Regions from separate parts of the Kitasatospora sp. NPDC038210 genome, predicted to be linked through region 1. Evidence: riboswitches for the same ligand, from Rfam matches in the RefSeq annotation. Region 1 holds a riboswitch; each other region holds the start of a gene.
The links. Region 1 has a riboswitch for cyclic di-AMP ahead of ACZ7KX_RS12355 (NlpC/P60 family protein). Riboswitches for the same ligand answer to the same signal wherever they lie in the genome.

Region 1 (5,771 bases):
GCCACCGCGCGGGCGGACCTGGACCGGCAGCGCGTGGAGTTCGAGGGCGTCCGGCGGGAGGCCGAGTCGCTGCGCAAGAAGGTGCGGTCGCTGGAGAGCGACACCCGCCGGGCGCAGGCCGAGACGCGTCGGGTGGCCGGGGAGCTGGAGGCGGCGAGGGCCCAGGGCGCCGCCGAGCGCAGCGCGGCCGAGACCGAGGCGCGGCGGCTCAAGCACCGGCTCTCGGAGCTGGAGAACGCCGCCGAGCAGGGCCGCCGGTCGGCCCGCGAGGGGCGAAGCGTCGAGGACATGCGGCTGCGGCTGTTGCTGGACACCGTGCTGCAGTCGGCCCAGGGCCTGCAGCGGGAGCTGGCGCTGCCGGTCGCCCAGATCCGCCCGGCGGACCTGGTGGAGGCGGTGGTGCCGGGCGCGGCCTCGCCGCACGACGTGGCGCGGCGCGGGCTGGCCGAGGACGACCCGGCGCTGCTGGACCAGCTGCTGGCGATCCCGCAGGTGCACCTGGTGGTGGACGGCTACAACGTGACCAAGACCGGCTATCCGACGCTGCCGCTGGAGCAGCAGCGGATCCGGCTGCTGGGCGGGCTGGCGATGCTGGCCCAGCGCACCCAGGCGGAGGTCACCTGTGTGTTCGACGGCCAGGACCTGGACGTTCCGGTGATCATGGCGCCGCCGCGCGGGGTCCGGGTGCGGTTCAGCCGGACCGGGGAGACCGCGGACGAGCTGATCCGCCGTCTGGTGCGGGCCGAGCCGCAGGGCCGTCCGGTGGTGGTGGTCTCCGCTGACCGGGAGGTCGCGGAGGGCGTGCGGAAGGCGGGCGCACGCCCGGTGGCGTCGGTGCTGCTGCTGAACCGGCTGGCACGGCCCTGAGCGTCGGCCCGCTAGGATGACACCTGGTCAGCGCCGCGTCCCCGACCGTGTGCGGGTGCGGTGAAGCCGGTGTGGTGAACGGGGTTCACGCCTTCGGGGGAGTGGCAAAGCGAATAGATCCGCACTAGGGTCTGGCGTCAAACCTATTTTCCGGAACCTCATCCGATCGGGTGAGCCCGTTGGAAGAAGGAGCCGGTCCCTTGGCCTCCCACCGCCGTCCCAAGCAGCCGAGCCGCGCGCGGATCTCCGTGCTCACCGCTGCCGCTGCGACCGCGGTCGCCCTCTCCGCCCAGGTGGCCGCGCACGCCGCGCCGCAGCCGAACAAAACGGACGTCAAGGCGCAGATCGACCAGCTCCAGGAGGAGCAGGAGCAGGCGGCCGAGAAGTACAACGGCGCCAAGGAGCGGGCCGACCAGCTGCGCAAGCAGGCGGACCAGCTGCAGGACCAGGTGGCCCGCGGCCAGGAGCAGATGACCCAGCTGCAGGGCGGCCTGGCCGAGGTGGCCGGCGACCAGTACCGCAGCGGCGGCATCGACCCGTCCGTCCAGCTGATGCTCTCCTCCGACCCGTCGGGCTACCTGGAGAAGGCCTCGACGGTCCAGCAGGCCAGCACCACCCAGGCCGAGGCGCTCAAGGCGCTGCTGGACGAGCAGCGCCGGCTGGACCAGGAGAAGGCCGAGGCGGCCGCCGTGCTGGCCTCGCTGGACAGCACCACCAAGGACCTGAACCAGGCCAAGGCGGACGTCAACACCAAGCTGCAGGCCGCCCAGGACCTGCTGAACTCGCTCAGCGCCGCCGAGCGCACCGCGCTGAAGGCCCAGCAGGCGCAGGACGACCGGGCCTCGCGCGGCAGCGACCGGGTCGACCTGAGCAACCTGCCGCCGGCCAGCGGGTACGCCGCGGTGGCCGTCGCCAAGGCGATGAGCAAGCAGGGCTCGCCGTACGTGTGGGGCGCCACCGGTCCGAGCACCTTCGACTGCTCCGGCCTGATGCTCTGGGCGTACGGCCAGGCCGGCGTCTCGCTGCCGCGCACCTCGCAGGAGCAGGGCCACTACGGCACCGCGGTGCCGGGACTGGCCGCGGCCCAGCCCGGCGACCTGGTCATCTACGGCGGCGACATGCACCACGTCGGGATGTACATCGGCAACGGCATGGTGGTCCACGCGCCGCACACCGGTGACGTGGTGAAGGTGATGAAGGCCGACGCGATGCCGATCAACACCATCCGCCGGGTCTGACGGCCCGACACCCTCCGGAGGCCCCGTCCGGGCCCCTGTGATCCGCGCCACCTCCGACGGGGTGGCGTTCGGGTTTTCGACCGTTTCGCGAGCGGCGGGTGAGACCTGATCAGCCTTGCGTGCGGCTGTGATCACCATCGGTCATTTTCACAAAAGAACTTGGGTAATCCTCCGTCTTTTTTCTGACAAGGATTTGAACCGATCACGGTTCAGTTACTAGGGTCATGCTTCGAACCACCGCACTGTCGATCACCCAGCCAGGGTGGCGGCGGTGGTTACCGCCGAGTTCGCGAGGCAGCGGGGCAGGTCGAAGCGACTGCCCGACAGGGGAGCCCAGTGGTAGGGGGCGCTGCGGAGCGGAGCCGGGGAACCACGTTCCTCCGGGGTGAATCGGCGCCAGGTCGGCCGCTGGAACGGCCGTGAGGCGTCGTAGGGCATGCTTCCGGCCCGAACCCGTCAGCTCACCCGGTAGGCGGACGTAGGAAGAAGGAGCCCGCCTTCGTGGCGTCCCATCGTCGTCCCAAGCCAGCAAGTCGCGCCCGGGTCTCGATCCTGACCGGTGTCGCCGCCGCTGCCGTCGCCCTCTCCGCGCAGTCCGGCGCCCACGCCGACCCGCAGCCGACCAAGGACCAGGTCAAGGAGCAGGTCGACCAGCTCAACGAGCAGGCCGAGGTGGCGACCGAGCAGTACAACGCCGCCCAGGAGAAGCAGCAGACCCTGGAGAAGCAGGTCGCCGGCCTGCAGGACCAGGTGGCCCGTCAGCAGGCCCAGGTGACCGAGCTGCAGGGCGGACTCGCCGAGATCGCCGGGGAGCAGTACCGCAACGGCGGCATATCCCCGACCGTCCAGCTGATGTTCTCGTCCAGCCCGGACAACTTCCTCAACCAGGCCGGTGCGCTGAACCAGGCCGGTGACACCCAGAAGAACCAGCTGAAGCAGCTCCAGGAGCAGCAGCGCAAGCTCGACCAGGACCGCACCGAGGCCCAGGGCAAGCTCGCCGAGCTGGAGTCGACCACCCAGCAGCTGAAGGCCTCCAAGGACGAGGTCCAGGCCAAGCTGAAGGCCGCCCAGGACCTGCTCAACACCCTGACCGAGCAGGAGCGCCAGGCGCTGCGCGCGGCCGAGGAGAAGGCCGCCGCCGACGCCAAGGCCCAGGCCGACGCCGCCGCGAAGGCGCAGCAGAACGCCGACCGCGCCTCGCGCGACAACAGCCGCACCGACCTCTCCGCGCCGTCCTCCACGCCGGCCGGCAAGCTCCCCGCCCCGGGCAGCTCGCGCGGTGCCGCCGCGCTCTCCGCCGCCGCCTCCAAGGTCGGCAGCCCGTACGTGTGGGGCGCCACCGGCCCGAGCTCCTTCGACTGCTCCGGCCTGATGGTCTGGGCGTTCAACCAGGTCGGCGTGTCGCTGCCGCGCACCTCGCAGGAGCAGGCCCACGCCGGCACCCGGATCGGCACCGACCTGTCCCAGGCCCAGCCCGGCGACCTGCTGATCTTCTACGGGGACGCCCACCACGTCGGCATCTACGCCGGCAACGGCCAGGTGCTGCACGCCCCCAAGCCGGGTGCTTCGGTCCGCTACGAGGCCGTCACCAACATGCCGCTGAGCGGCATCGTGCGGGTCTGATCCCGTTCGGCTCCTCCCAGGCCCGGTCTTCCACCACGGAAGGCCGGGCCTGCGGCGTTGGCGGCTGCTCGGGCTGATGTCCGATTGAGGGTCAAATATTCGGGTCCGTAGGGGTTTGGACTCGCTTGCCCGGACTCGCTAACGTCTGCCACCGGACTCCCGCTCGACGGCCGCCCGCCACGGGCGGCCGCGGGGCCGCGCCGCAGGATTGGAGCCGCTGCCGTGCCCGTGCACCGCCGTTCCCAACTGCTCGCCCGTGCACTGGTGCTGACGGCGGCCGCCACCACCGCGCTGGGCGTGGCGACCGGCGGCGGCGCCCACGCCGCCCCCGGCAGCCCGGACCCGGCCGACCGCAAGGACGTCCAGGCGCAGGTCGAGCAGCTCTACGACGAGGCCGAGCAGGCGTCCGAGCAGTACAACGCCGCACAGGAGGCCCAGCGCCGGCTCCAGGGGGAGACCACGATCCTGCAGGGCGAGATCGCCGTCGCCCAGGACCAGCTCAACGAGCTGCGCGGCGACCTGGCGACCGTCGCCGGGGCCGAGTACCGCGGCGGCGGGATGACCCAGACCGCCCAGCTGATGCTGTCCCCCGACCCGGAGGGCTACCTCGCCCGCGCCCGCACCATGGGCCAGGCGTCGCAGCGGCAGCAGGAGACGCTGCACGAGCTGGTCACCCGCCAGCGCCGGCTCGACCAGCGGCGGACGGAGGCCACCGGAAAGCTCGCCGAGCTCGACCAGGCCCGCCGCTCGCTCGCCGACGGCAAGCAGCAGATCCAGCAGCGGCTGGCCAGGGCGCAGAAGCTGCTCAACGGCCTCGACGCCGCCGAGCGGGCCAGGATGACCGCCCAGGACGCCCGGGACGCCGAGCAGCGCGCCACCCGCGGCACCGACCGGCTGGACCTCGGCACCGCCCCGCCCGCCTCCGAGCGCGGGGCGGCCGCGCTGGCCGCCGCGGTGCGCATGATCGGCTCGCCGTACGTCTACGGGGCCACCGGGCCCCGCGCGTTCGACTGCTCCGGTCTGATGTACTACAGCTGGCGGCAGGCCGGAGTGACCCTGCCGCGCACCTCGCAGGCCCAGGCGTACGCCGGCCGGCGGATCGACCTTTCCGAGGCGCGACCGGGAGACCTGGTGATCTTCTACCGGGACATGCACCACGTCGGCATGTACGCCGGCGGCGGCGTGATCGTGCACGCCCCCTACCCGGGCGCCAAGGTCCGCTACGAGAGCGTCAACGCCATGCCTGTCTCGGGGGTGGTCCGGCTCTGAGCGCGTCCCCTTCGCACCCCGCCGGACCCGGTCCGGCGCACATACCCCGCCGCGCGCTGTCCCGGCGGGGTGCGCTGCTGCTCGCGGTCGGCGGGCTGGCCCAGCTGTCGCTGCCGCCGCTCGCCCCGGCGGCGGCACCGGTCGGGGCGGTCGCCGACCGGCGCGCCGCGGTGGCGGCGGTGCTGGCGGAACGGGCGCGCACGCTGGAGGCCCGGTCGGGGCTGCCGGTGGCCGAGGCGGCGTACCGCAACCTGGTGCTCGCCGCGGGCGGCGGGCCCGACCGGCTGACCGCCGCGGCCGACCTGGCCGTGCGGATCGCCGGGTACGACGACCACCCCGTGGTGTACCCGCGCCGGATCGAACTGGCCGCGGCCGCGGACGGCTGGCGGGTCGAGCGCGAGGAGAGCGCCGACGGGCCGCCGGCGCTCTGGGACCTCGGCGCCGTCCGGCCGGCGCCGGGCACGCACAGCCTGGTGCTCGCTTCGGCCGACGGCCCCGACCCGGCCGGGCTGGTCGTGGTGGGCGACCGCGCGGTGCCCGCCGTCGAGGAGGTCTGGGGCGACGCCTGGCCCGGCCGGCTGCTGCTCGAACTGCCCGCCACCGAGGAGCAGTTCGCCCGGCTGCTGGAGGGCGACCCGGCCGGCTGGGCGGACATGGCGGCGGTCACCGTGGCCGCCCCCGGCGCACCCCGGGACACCCCGGCGGACCGGGTGCTGGTCAACCCCGAGGCGTACGGCCGGCTCAGCGGCTTCGGCCGCCAGGTGGTCGTCACGC
Region 2 (5,771 bases), on a different contig from region 1:
CGAGGGCCCCGACTCCCCGCTCCGCGACCGCTACCACTTCCGTCCCGGCAAGGGCGAGAAGGGCGAACTGCCGCCCAACGACTGGGAGTCCATCTTCGGCGGCCCGGCCTGGACCCGCACCGAGAACCCGGACGGCACCCCCGGCGACTGGTACCTGCACCTGTTCGCCCCCGAGCAGCCCGACTTCAACTGGGAGAACCGCGCCGTCGCCGACGAGTTCCGCTCGATCCTGCGGTTCTGGCTCGACATGGGCGTGGACGGCTTCCGCATCGACGTCGCCCACGGCCTGGTCAAGGCCCCCGGCCTGCCCGACCTCGGCGGCTCCGACCAGCTCAAGCTGCTCGGCAACGACGTCATGCCGTTCTTCGACCAGGACGGCGTGCACGAGATCTACCGCAGCTGGCGCAAGATCCTCGACGAGTACCCGGGCCAGCGGATCGGCGTCGCCGAGGCCTGGACCCCGACCGTCCAGCGCACCGCCAACTACGTCCGCCCCGACGAGCTGCACCAGGCCTTCAACTTCCAGTACCTGGGCACCGATTGGGAGGCCGCCGCGCTGCGCGAGGTGATCGACCTCTCGCTCGACTCGATGCGTCCGGTCGACGCCCCCACCACCTGGGTGCTGTCCAACCACGACGTCACCCGGCACGCCACCCGCTTCGGCAACGAGCCCGGCCTCGGCACCCAGATCCGCACCGCCGGCGACCGCGAGCTCGGCCTGCGCCGCGCCCGCGCCGCCACCCTGCTGATGCTCGCGCTGCCCGGCTCCGCGTACGTCTACCAGGGCGAGGAGCTCGGCCTGCCCGACGTCACCGACCTGCCCGACGAGGTGCGCCAGGACCCGTCGTTCTTCCGCCAGGCCGGACAGGACGGCTACCGCGACGGCTGCCGCGTCCCGATCCCGTGGTCCGGCACCGAGGCCCCGTACGGCTTCGGCCCGGTGGCCGGCGGGCCGTCCTGGCTGCCGCAGCCCGCCGCCTGGGCGGAGTTGAGCGTCGAGGCGCAGACCGGCGACCCGTCCTCCACCCTGGAGCTCTACCGCAGCGCGCTGGCCCTCCGCCGGGCGACGGCCGACCTCGGCGCCGGCACGGAGGTCGAGTGGCTGGACGGCCCGGAGGGCACCCTCGCCTTCCGCCGCGGGTCCTTCGTGTGCACCGTGAACACCACCGGCGAGCCGGTGCGGATCGCGGCCCCGGGCACCCTGCTGCTCGCCTCGGCCGACCTCGTGGTGGACGGCGGCGAGACGGTGCTCGCTCCGGACAGCACCGGCTGGTGGGCGGTCTGACGTGGTTGCAATAGGCTCTGGGACCGTGACTACGGCGCGACTCTCAGACATCGCGGCACAGGCGGGGGTCAGCGAAGCCACCGTCTCCCGCGTGCTCAACGGCAAGGCGAACGTCTCCGCCGCCACCCGGCAGACGGTGTTGGCCGCGCTCGACGTGCTCGGCTACGAGCGTCCGACCCGGCTGCGCCAGCGCAGCGCCGGGCTGATCGGGCTGATCACACCGGAGTTGAGCAACCCGATCTTCCCGGCACTGGCGCAGGTGATCGAGCAGGTGCTCAGCCGGCACGGCTTCACGCCGGTGCTGTGCACCCAGACACCGGGCGGATCCACCGAGGACGAACTGGTGGAGATGCTGGTCGACCGGGGCGTGGCGGGCATCGTCTTCGTCTCCGGACTGCACGCCGACACCACGGCCGACCACGACCGCTACGCGCGACTGGCCGGGCGCGGGGTGCCGTTCGTGCTGATCAACGGCTTCAGCGAGAAGATCGACGCGCCGTTCATCTCGCCGGACGACCGGGCCGCGATGTGGATGGCCGTCCAGCACCTGGCCGAACTCGGCCACGAGCGGATCGGGCTGGCCGTCGGGCAGCGCCGGTACGTGCCCGTGCTGCGCAAGATAGAAGGCTTCACGGCGGCGATGCGGGAGGTGCTCGGGCGTACCCAGGAGGAGGCCGAGAACCTCGTCCACCACACGCTGTTCAGCGTGGAGGGCGGACACGCGGCGGCCGGCGCGCTGCTCGACAAGGGCTGCACGGCGATCGTCTGCGGGAGCGACATGATGGCGCTCGGGGCGATCAGGGCGGTGCGGCAGCGCGGCCTGTCGGTGCCGCAGGACGTGTCGGTGGTCGGGTTCGACGACTCGCCGCTGATCGCCTTCACCGAACCGCCGTTGACCACGATCCGCCAGCCGGTCGAGGCGATGGCCACGGCGGCGGTGGACGCGCTGCTGGAGGAGGTCGGCGGGAACGCCGTCCAGCGCGGCGAGTTCATGTTCCAGCCGGAGCTGGTGATGCGCGGGTCCACCGGGGCCTGCGCGCGCTGAGCGCCGGCCGCAGGGCCGAGGGAAGGGCCCCGGAGGGCAGTTGCTCTCCGGGGCCCTTCGGCGTGCCTGTGTGCGGCCCTGCTCGGCAGCGCTCGGCAGATCTCGACTGCCCTCAGCCGTGCTCGGTGTCGGTGGTGCGGTCCTGGGCGAGGCGGTTGCCGTCGGCCGGGTCGCCGGTGCGGGCCTCGGTGCGGCGGCCGCGGGCCAGGTAGTCGCGCAGGACCAGTTCGACGGCGTCCTGCGGGTTCTTGGTACCGGAGAGCATCATCGCGTCGATCGCGAGGTTCGCGTCGAGCGTGACGGTGACCTGGGCCATGTGACTCCTCCTCGGGTGCAGAGCAGCAGCATGCCCGTTCGGGTCCGGTTCCACCACGGGGATACGCCGCGACCCCCGGGGAGGAGCGACCAGACTCTTCCCCGGGGGTGGCGGGTGATCAGTGTTCGGTGGCGGCCGACGACCCGCGATCTGCGGACGACGGATGACAGATATTGAAATCTGTCAGCTGTCAGCTGTCAGCTGTCATCCGTCAGCGGTCGTCTGAAGTCCGTCAGCGACGAGCAGTCGGCTGCCTGCTGCCTGCTGCCTGCTGCCTGCCGTCAGCCGTCTCGCCGTGCTCAGACCCGGCCGGCGAAGTCCGGGGCCCAGTTGGCGACGGTCTGCTCGCGCACACCCGCGCTCGGGTTGGCGGCCTCGACGTACTTGCCGCCACCGACGTAGATCGCGACGTGGTAGACGCCCGAGTCCTTGCCGTTGTTGGACCAGAACAGCAGGTCGCCCGGCTGCAGGCTGTCCAGCGAGACGTGGGTGCTGGCGGCGGCCTGGTCGGCGGCGACGCGCGGGACGGAGATGCCGGCGGCGCGCAGGGCGGCCTGGGTCAGGCCGGAGCAGTCCCAGCCGCCGTTGCCGGTGCCGCCGTAGACGTACGCCTGGCCGACCTTGGACTCGGCGAAGGCGACCGCGGCGGCCATGCTGCCGCTGGCGGCCGGGGCCTGCGCCGGGGCCTGGGCGGCCGGGGTCTGGGTCTGGGCGACCGGCTTGGCGTTCACGGAACCGCCGTTCGCGGACTGACCGGACTTCTGCGAGCGGTTGAACCAGGTGAAGTCCGAGCCGGACTTGTCCGAGGAGGCGGACTGCTGGGTCTGGCCGTGGTCACCGAAGGTCAGGTGCTGGCCCGGGTAGATGGTGTTCGGGCCGTCGGTCAGGGTGCTGCGGTTGAGCTCGTACAGCCGCTCCCAGCCGCCCTGGACGTTGTGCTTGTCCGCGATCGAGGACAGCCAGTCGCCCTCGACCACGGTGTAGTCGTCGCTCTGGGCGGCCTGCTGGTGCCTCTGGGCCCAGGTGCCGGCGGCAGAGTCGGCGGCGTCCTGGGCGGGCGCGGCCGGCTTGGCGGGCTTGGCCGCCGGGGCCGGGGTCTGGGCGGGCTTGGCAGCCGGGGCGGCCGGAGCGGCAGCGGCCGAGGTGTCGACGGCGGCGGGCGTGCCGCCCTTGGTCAGGCCGGCCTTGACCGAGCAGACGGGCCAGGCACCGGGGCCCTGCGAGGCGAGGACCTTCTCCGCGACGGCGATCTGCTGGTCCTTGGTGGCCAGGTCGGCGCGCGAGGCGTAGGCGGTGCCGCCGAAGGCGGACCAGGTGCTCTGGGTGAACTGCAGGCCGCCGTAGAAGCCGTTGCCGGTGTTGATGCTCCAGTTGCCGCTGCTCTCGCACTGGGCGACCTTGTCCCAGGTCGCGACGGAGGCGGCGGAGGCGGTGCCGGAGACGAGGCACGGGACGGTGAGGCCGACGCCCGCGACGCCGATGGCGGCGATCACGCGGCGGGTGCGGCTGGACAGACGGGTGCCGTTGGTGGGCAGCATGAAGACGCGGTCCTCTCCCACGCCTGCGAGGTGAGCTGTCGGATTCGGGCCGGAGTTGCCCGGCCGCGCGTGAGCGCGGCTTCACCCCTAGCCCTGAACCGTTCCTGGGAGCGGTCCGGGGCGACTTACCTGTGGGTCCCCCGCTCCTGCCGTGGTGCGTTTTCGCGCTGCCAGGACATCCGACGGCAGGACTCGGCGTCGCGGATGAACTGGGTCCGTGTGGTCACGAACGGGGAGCACGTTAAGCAGACTTAAGTTCAAACTGCAAATAGCTGTGACGCGCATCACGGATTAGCAGGAAGTGCCAAATTGGCGGCTAATCATGATCGTAAATGATCGTTTTTCGGCAATGCGATTGCGGATGCCCACAACTGTCTTTGCCTCAGGAATGGCATGACGGTGTGTCGAAGCGCGAAACGGCGCACCGGTCCAACCGGCGGAGCGGACGTGATTCGAGCGCCCCGGAGTGCGCTCGCCATTCCCCGGCAAACAGCGGCAGAACGGACATTCCATTCATTGTTCGCTTAACTCCGGTAACTCCCGTACGCCGCAAGAGCGGGAAAGCGGGCAAAGCGAAGGGCCCGGAACGCAAGCCGTTCCGGGCCCCGTGTGCGCGCCGACGGGCGCGCGGTGTCCGCTACTGTCCGGCAGGCTCCTCGGCGGCCGCGTGGGCGCCACGGGCGCCCTCCACGACCCCCTCGGCCTCGGCGGCGGCCGCCGCCTCCGCCTCGGCCCGCGCCAGGTCCTCCGCGGACGGTGCGGGCAGCGCGGCCAGGTAGGTCGAGGCGATCAGCTGGCCGACGGTCGGGTACGCGCCCAGCGGCGCCGCCGACGGGCAGCCGGTCTCCTCGGCGGCCGCGGCGAGCAGCTCGGAGTCGGCCTCCGGCCCGATCACCAGCGGGGCCAGCGCCGGGCGCTGGGAGCCGGTCTCCTTGAGGTGGTCGACGGCCGCGGCCACCGAGCCGGGCACGTCGAGCGCGGCGGCCACGACCGGCACGGCCAGGCGGGCGGCCAGCAGAACGCCGGTGATGCCGGCCGCGGCGGCGGCGTCCTCGCCGCCGACGGTGGTCAGGACCACGCCGTCCGCGGCGGTCGCGATGGCGAAGAGCCGGGCGCGGTCGGCGCGGGCCAGCCCGGCCTCGGAGAGTCGTACGTGGACGGCCTCGGCGAGCAGCGGGTGCGGGCCGAGCGCGTCGGTGACGGGCGCGCCGTACTCGGCGGCGAGCGCGTGGAGTTCGGGCAGGAAGCCGTGCGGACCGGGCACCAGTGGCACCAGGACGGGCATCGGCAGGCCGGCCTCGGCGGCCGTGGCCAGGAGCTCGGCGACGGTGCGGTCCTCGCCGCCCTCACCCTCGGCGGAGCCGCCGGGGAGGTAGCCGACCGCGGCCTGGACGCCGTTCTGCTCGCTGCGGACGATGGAGAGCAGCTCCTCGACGACCGAGCGGGACTCGGGCCCGGCGGCCGTGGGCACGGCGAGCACCAGGGCCGGCGCGCCGGTCGGAATCTCGGGGCGCTCGGGACGACGGTGGCGCCCCCGCGCACGGGAGCCTGGAGTGCGGACGGGCAGTGGCGCGCCCGGAATGGCTG
Region 3 (5,771 bases), on a different contig from region 1:
TTCGGGGTGTGACGACGAATGTTCCCGGTGCCAAGTTGATTCTGCTGACCACGACCCACCGGGTGGCCCCCGGGTTGCTGGCGTGGCCGGCGTGGGAGGCGTTGCGGGCGGCGGGGCGGGTGTTGGTGGCGGACGAGGGGCATCCGCAGGTGGCGGCGGTCCGGCAGGCCGGGGTCGTGGTGGAGGTGGTGGCGCCCGGTTCGGCGCCCGCGTTGGCGCGGCTGTTGACCGAGCAGCCCGCCGGGGCCGGGGCGACGGTGTGGCTGGGCAGTCCGGACGGGGATCCGGGGCTGACGGACGCGCTCGCGCGGCTCGCGGTGGAGCGGGCCGGTGAGGTGCCGGAGATCGAGGTGCTGCCGGGTTCGTACGACCTGCCGGGGGCGCGGCTGCTGGACCTGGTGACGGTGATGGACCGGCTCCGCTCGCCGGGCGGTTGCCCGTGGGATGCCGAGCAGACGCACGAGAGCCTGGTGAAGTACCTGGTCGAGGAGGCGTACGAGCTGGTCGAGGCGATCGAGGAGGGGGACCGCGACACGCTGCGCGAGGAGCTGGGGGACGTCCTGCTCCAGGTGTTCTTCCACTCCCGGATCGCCGAGGAGCACCCGACCGGGGCCTTCTCGATCGACGACGTGGCGGGGGACATCGTCGAGAAGCTGATGTACCGGCACCCGCACGTGTTCGGGGACGTCGAGGCCGGGGGCGCCGCCGAGGTGGAGGCGAACTGGGAGCAGCTGAAGGCCGCGGAGAAGGCGGACCGCGAGTCGGTGCTGGACGGCGTGCCGGCCGGGCTGCCCGCGCTGGCGTACGCGGCGAAGCTGGTGTCGCGGGTGCGCCGGTCGGGCTTCGCGGGGGTGCCGGACGAGCCGTACGAGCTGCCGGCCGAGCTGACCGAGGAGTCGGCGGGCCGGCTGCTGCTCGCGGTGGCGCAGCGGGCGCACGACGCCGGGGTGGACGTGGACGCGGCGCTGCGCTCGGCCGCGCGCGGTTACCGGGACGCGGTGCGCGCGGCCGAGGGCCTCAAGCCGGTCGGGCAGCCCGGCGTGGAGCCGGACGGGGAGTAGGCGCTCAGGCCGCCGTGGCGGTGCTCTCCACCGGGCGCCGCTGCGGCGGGACGAGTTCGCCGATGGCTTCGCCGACGAGGACGACGAGTTCGGCGAGGCGTTCCAGGTCGAGGTGGTCGGGCAGGTCGGCGAGGGAGACGATCCGCTCGCCGTCCGGGCCGGCGACTGCGAACAGGTCGATCGGCCCGAGGTGCTTCTCCGCGGTGTCGACGAGGGCGGCGACGTCGCTGGGGCGACGGATGTCGCCGGAGACGCCGACGACGGGGCAGCCCGGCCGGTCGAGTTCGGCGGCGAGGTCCTCGGCGATGCCGACGTGCTGGTCGGCGATCAGCATTCCGGCGGCGCCGGCCGCGGAGAACCGGCGGGCGAGGTCGGCGCCCGACCCGCCGTCGAGTACCGCGATGACGACGACTGACCCGCTGACCCGCATGGTCTGCTCCTCCCTGTGGGCGACACCGCACCGGCGCCCACGCGTACTGCGGAGGATCGTAGGCACGACCTGACCCTCCGCAACAGGGATTACCCCTCAGGTGACCAGGCTCACGCCCGCCGTCCGGCCAAGAGCTGTCCAAGAGCTGTCCACGGACCGTCCACGGGTCGTCCACGGAGTGTTGGCGCGCCCGTCGTACGCCGTTGTCACGGGGGTCGCGAGCCGTCGGCGGAGGGGGAGCGCACCCAGCGGATACGGTCGACCCATGCCAGCTCAGCCCGACCCCGCCCGGCCCGCAGCCACCGCGTCCGACGCAACCGCGCCCGCAGATCCCGCCCGGCCCGCAGCCACCCCGTCGGACGCCGCCGCCCCGCAGTCGGACGTCGCCGCTCCGCAGCCCGGGGCCGAAGTTCCGCAGTCCGACGTCGCCGCTCCGCAGCTGTTCACCTGGGAGTTCGCCGCCGATCCGTACCCCGCCTACGCCTGGCTGCGCGAGCACGCCCCGGTGCACCGCACCAAGCTGCCGAGCGGCGTCGAGGCCTGGCTGGTGACCAGGTACGCGGACGCCCGGCAGGCGCTCGCGGACGCCCGGCTTTCGAAGAACCCGGCGCACCACAGCGAGCAGGCGCACCGCACCGGCCGGGTGGGCATTCCGGGGGAGCGGCAGGCGGACCTGATGACGCACCTGCTGAACATCGACCCGCCGGACCACACCCGGCTGCGCCGCCTGGTGTCGAAGGCGTTCACCCCGCGCCGGGTGGCCGAGTTCGAGCCGCGGGTGCAGCAGCTCACCGACCGGCTGATCGACGGCTTCGCGCAGCGCGGCTCGGCGGACCTGATCCACGAGTTCGCCTTCCCGCTCCCCATCTACGCGATCTGCGACATGCTGGGCGTGCCGGCCGAGGACCAGGACGATTTCCGCGACTGGGCCGGGATGATGATCCGGCACGGCGGCGGCCAACGGGGCGGCGTGGGGCGGGCGGTGAAGCGGATGCGGGCGTACCTGCTGGAGCTGATCCACCGCAAGCGGGCGGACCTCGGGGACGACTTGATCTCGGGCCTGATCCGCGCGAGCGACCACGGCGAGCACCTGACCGAGAACGAGGCCGCGGCGATGGCCTTCATCCTCCTCTTCGCGGGTTTCGAGACGACCGTGAACCTGATCGGCAACGGGACGTACGCGCTGCTGCGCAACCCGGACCAGCGCCGGTTGCTGCAGGAGTCGGTGGCGCGCGGGGAGAGCGCGCTGCTGGAGACGGGCATCGAGGAACTCCTCCGCTACGACGGGCCGGTGGAGCTGGCGACCTGGCGGTTCGCGACGCGTCCGGTGACCATCGGCGGGGTGGACATCCCGGTCGGCGATCCGGTGCTGGTGGTGCTGGCCGCCGCGGACCGCGATCCGGCCCGGTTCGCGGACGAGAACACCCTGGACCTGGCCCGGACGGACAATCCGCACCTGGGGTTCGGGCACGGCATCCACTACTGCATCGGCGCCCCGCTGGCCCGTTTGGAGGGGCGTGCCGCACTGGCCACGCTGCTTTCCCGGCTGCCCGATCTGCAGCTCGCGGAAAGCCCGGAGAATCTGCGCTGGCGGGGCGGTCTGATCATGCGTGGCCTGCGGGAACTCCCGGTCGAATTCACTCCGGAGAGCCGCTCCCCGCATACGCCGCCGCACGCTCCTTCCGCGCCCCCGGCGAACTGACGCGAGGTGGCGGAACGCCGGGCGGCGCGCTGACGGAACGTCGCCCGGCCGGCTTCCGGAGGGGTGTGAAAACCCATCAACGCGGACATAGTGGCGCCGTTGGTAGGCGATCGGACACACGCCGTAATTTCTGTGTGATATCCGGGATATGAGCTTGTGATCGGTCTGAAGATCTGTCTACTCTCCCTGGAGTTCGCAGCTGCGGACCTCGTGCGCGGAACGCCGAATCCTGCCCGCCGCGTCACGGGAAACCGACCAGAACCCTGGGCAGGGGCGGGGGAACCAGGTTTGTTGCCGTTCCCCACGGCTTGGGGTGAAGCCGCCCGAGCGGAATCGTTTCCGCGCACGGCGGCCGGGCCACCTCCCGGTCCGAACCCGACAGCTCACCTCGCAGGCGTGCGGAGAGGGACCTCTTCATGCTGTTCGTTGGAACTGGCCGTCACCGTCGTCGCACCCAGGCCGAGAAGGCCATCGCCGTCGCCGGTGTGGCCGGCGTCGGACTCGCGATGCCGCTCCTCACCGCCACCGGTGCCTCCGCCGCCCCGGTCTCCACCTGGGACGCCGTCGCCCAGTGCGAGAGCGGCGGCAACTGGAGCATCAACACCGGCAACGGCTACTACGGCGGCCTGCAGTTCACCTCCAGCACCTGGAAGGCGTACGGCGGCACCTCGTACGCGGCGCAGGCCAACCAGGCCAGCAAGGCGCAGCAGATCTCGATCGCCGAGAAGGTGCTCGCCTCGCAGGGTCCCGGCGCCTGGCCGGTCTGCTCCGTCAAGGCCGGCCTGACCAAGGGCGGTGCCCCGGCGTCCGTCGACACCTCCTCGGACTCCAAGCCGCAGTCGGCTCCGCAGCAGCAGACGCCCAAGCGGCAGGCCCAGAAGCCGGCCGAGAAGCCGGTCCAGAAGCCCGCCGAGAAGCCGGCCGCGAAGCCCGTCCAGAAGCAGGCCCCGAAGCACGCCGCCCCCGCGCAGGCCGAGAAGCCCGTCGACCAGTCGGCGCAGCAGTACGTCCCCAAGCACGCGGCCCCGCGCCCCGCGCAGCCGGCCCCGGCCGCGCAGACCGGCCACGACTACACCGTCCACGCCGGTGACACGCTGTCGAGCATCGCCGCCACCCAGGGCGTGTCCGGCGGCTGGCACGCGCTGTACGAGCAGAACCGCTCCACCGTCGGCGGCGACCCGGACCTGATCCTGCCCGGCCAGGTGCTGCACCTCGGCTGAGCCGGCGTGTCCCTGGCGGCACCGGCGACACGCGTGACAGGGGGTCGGTCCGGCCGGCCCCCTTCGTCCGCATTCGCCCGCTCCGGTGGGACAAGCAGGTGAACTACCGGTGGGTAGCGGGGCCACACGCTGAGACGGGACCGAGGCCGACGTGGCCTGGAGAGCCCGGGCGGTTAGGCTCTGGTCCGTAACGACTCCGCAATCGTCCCGCCGACAGCGCCACCGTCAGCGGGACCCTGCTTCCGCAAGGAGATGCCTCGTGCCGTCCATCGATGTCGTCGTAGCCCGTGAGATCCTCGACTCCCGCGGCAACCCCACGGTCGAGGTCGAGGTCGGCCTCGACGACGGCAGCACGGGTCGTGCCGCTGTCCCGTCGGGTGCCTCCACCGGTGCCTTCGAGGCCCTGGAGCTGCGCGACGGCGACAAGAACCGCTACTTCGGCAAGGGCGTGGAGAAGGCCGTCCTCGCCGTCATCGAGCAGATCGGCCCGGAGCTGGTCGGCTACGACGCCACCGAGCAGCGCCTGATCGACCAGGCCATGCTGGACCTGGACGCCACCCCGGACAAGTCCTCGCTCGGGGCCAACGCCATCCTGGGCGTCTCGCTGGCCGTCGCGCACGCCGCCTCCGAGGCCAGCGACCTGCCGCTGTTCCGCTACCTGGGCGGCCCGAACGCGCACGTCCTGCCGGTCCCGATGATGAACATCCTCAACGGCGGCTCGCACGCGGACTCCAACGTCGACATCCAGGAGTTCATGATCGCCCCGATCGGCGCGGAGTCCTTCTCCGAGGCCGTCCGCTGGGGCGTCGAGGTCTACCACACCCTCAAGGGCGTGCTGAAGGAGCGCGGGCTGTCCACCGGCCTGGGCGACGAGGGCGGCTTCGCGCCGAACCTGGACAGCAACCGCGAGGCCCTGGACCTGATCACCGAGGCCATCCAGAAGGCCGGCTACGTGCCCGGCCGTGACGTCGCGCTGGCCCTGGACGTCGCCGCCTCCGAGTTCTACCAGGACGGCGCCTACCAGTTCGAGGGCAAGGCCCTCTCGGCCGCCGAGCTCATCGAGTACTACGCCGAGCTGGTCGCCGCCTACCCGCTGGTCTCCATCGAGGACCCGCTGGACGAGTCGGACTGGGACGGCTGGAAGGCCATGACCGTCAAGCTGGGCGACAAGGTCCAGCTGGTCGGCGACGACCTGTTCGTCACCAACCCGGCCCGCCTGGCCAAGGGCATCGAGACCGGCACCGCCAACGCGCTGCTGGTGAAGGTGAACCAGATCGGCTCGCTGACCGAGACCCTGGACGCCGTCGAGCTGGCCCAGCGCAACGGCTACCGCTGCATGATGTCGCACCGCTCCGGCG

Region 2: another riboswitch for cyclic di-AMP. It lies ahead of ACZ7KX_RS06370 (transglycosylase family protein); the one in region 1 lies ahead of ACZ7KX_RS12355 (NlpC/P60 family protein).
Region 3: another riboswitch for cyclic di-AMP. It lies ahead of ACZ7KX_RS32065 (transglycosylase family protein); the one in region 1 lies ahead of ACZ7KX_RS12355 (NlpC/P60 family protein).

The regions. Positions count from the first base shown of each region.
Region 1 is NZ_JBVJYK010000005.1:150,966-156,736, forward strand. Features, by position in the region: gene ACZ7KX_RS12345 (NYN domain-containing protein) at 1-867, shown strand, start outside; gene ACZ7KX_RS12350 (C40 family peptidase) at 1,068-2,105, shown strand; cyclic di-AMP (ydaO/yuaA leader) riboswitch at 2,443-2,596, shown strand; gene ACZ7KX_RS12355 (NlpC/P60 family protein) at 2,607-3,728, shown strand; gene ACZ7KX_RS12360 (C40 family peptidase) at 3,951-4,997, shown strand; gene ACZ7KX_RS12365 (hypothetical protein) at 5,177-5,771, shown strand, end outside.
Region 2 is NZ_JBVJYK010000002.1:652,093-657,863, forward strand. Features, by position in the region: gene ACZ7KX_RS06355 (glycoside hydrolase family 13 protein) at 1-1,285, shown strand, start outside; gene ACZ7KX_RS06360 (LacI family DNA-binding transcriptional regulator) at 1,311-2,330, shown strand; gene ACZ7KX_RS06365 (hypothetical protein) at 2,443-2,646, opposite strand; gene ACZ7KX_RS06370 (transglycosylase family protein) at 2,946-4,184, opposite strand; cyclic di-AMP (ydaO/yuaA leader) riboswitch at 4,192-4,353, opposite strand; gene ACZ7KX_RS06375 (sirohydrochlorin chelatase family protein) at 4,822-5,771, opposite strand, start outside.
Region 3 is NZ_JBVJYK010000020.1:113,148-118,918, forward strand. Features, by position in the region: gene ACZ7KX_RS32050 (nucleoside triphosphate pyrophosphohydrolase) at 9-1,061, shown strand; gene ACZ7KX_RS32055 (SDR family NAD(P)-dependent oxidoreductase) at 1,066-1,491, opposite strand; gene ACZ7KX_RS32060 (cytochrome P450 family protein) at 1,757-3,193, shown strand; cyclic di-AMP (ydaO/yuaA leader) riboswitch at 3,437-3,604, shown strand; gene ACZ7KX_RS32065 (transglycosylase family protein) at 3,610-4,413, shown strand; gene eno (phosphopyruvate hydratase) at 4,673-5,771, shown strand, end outside.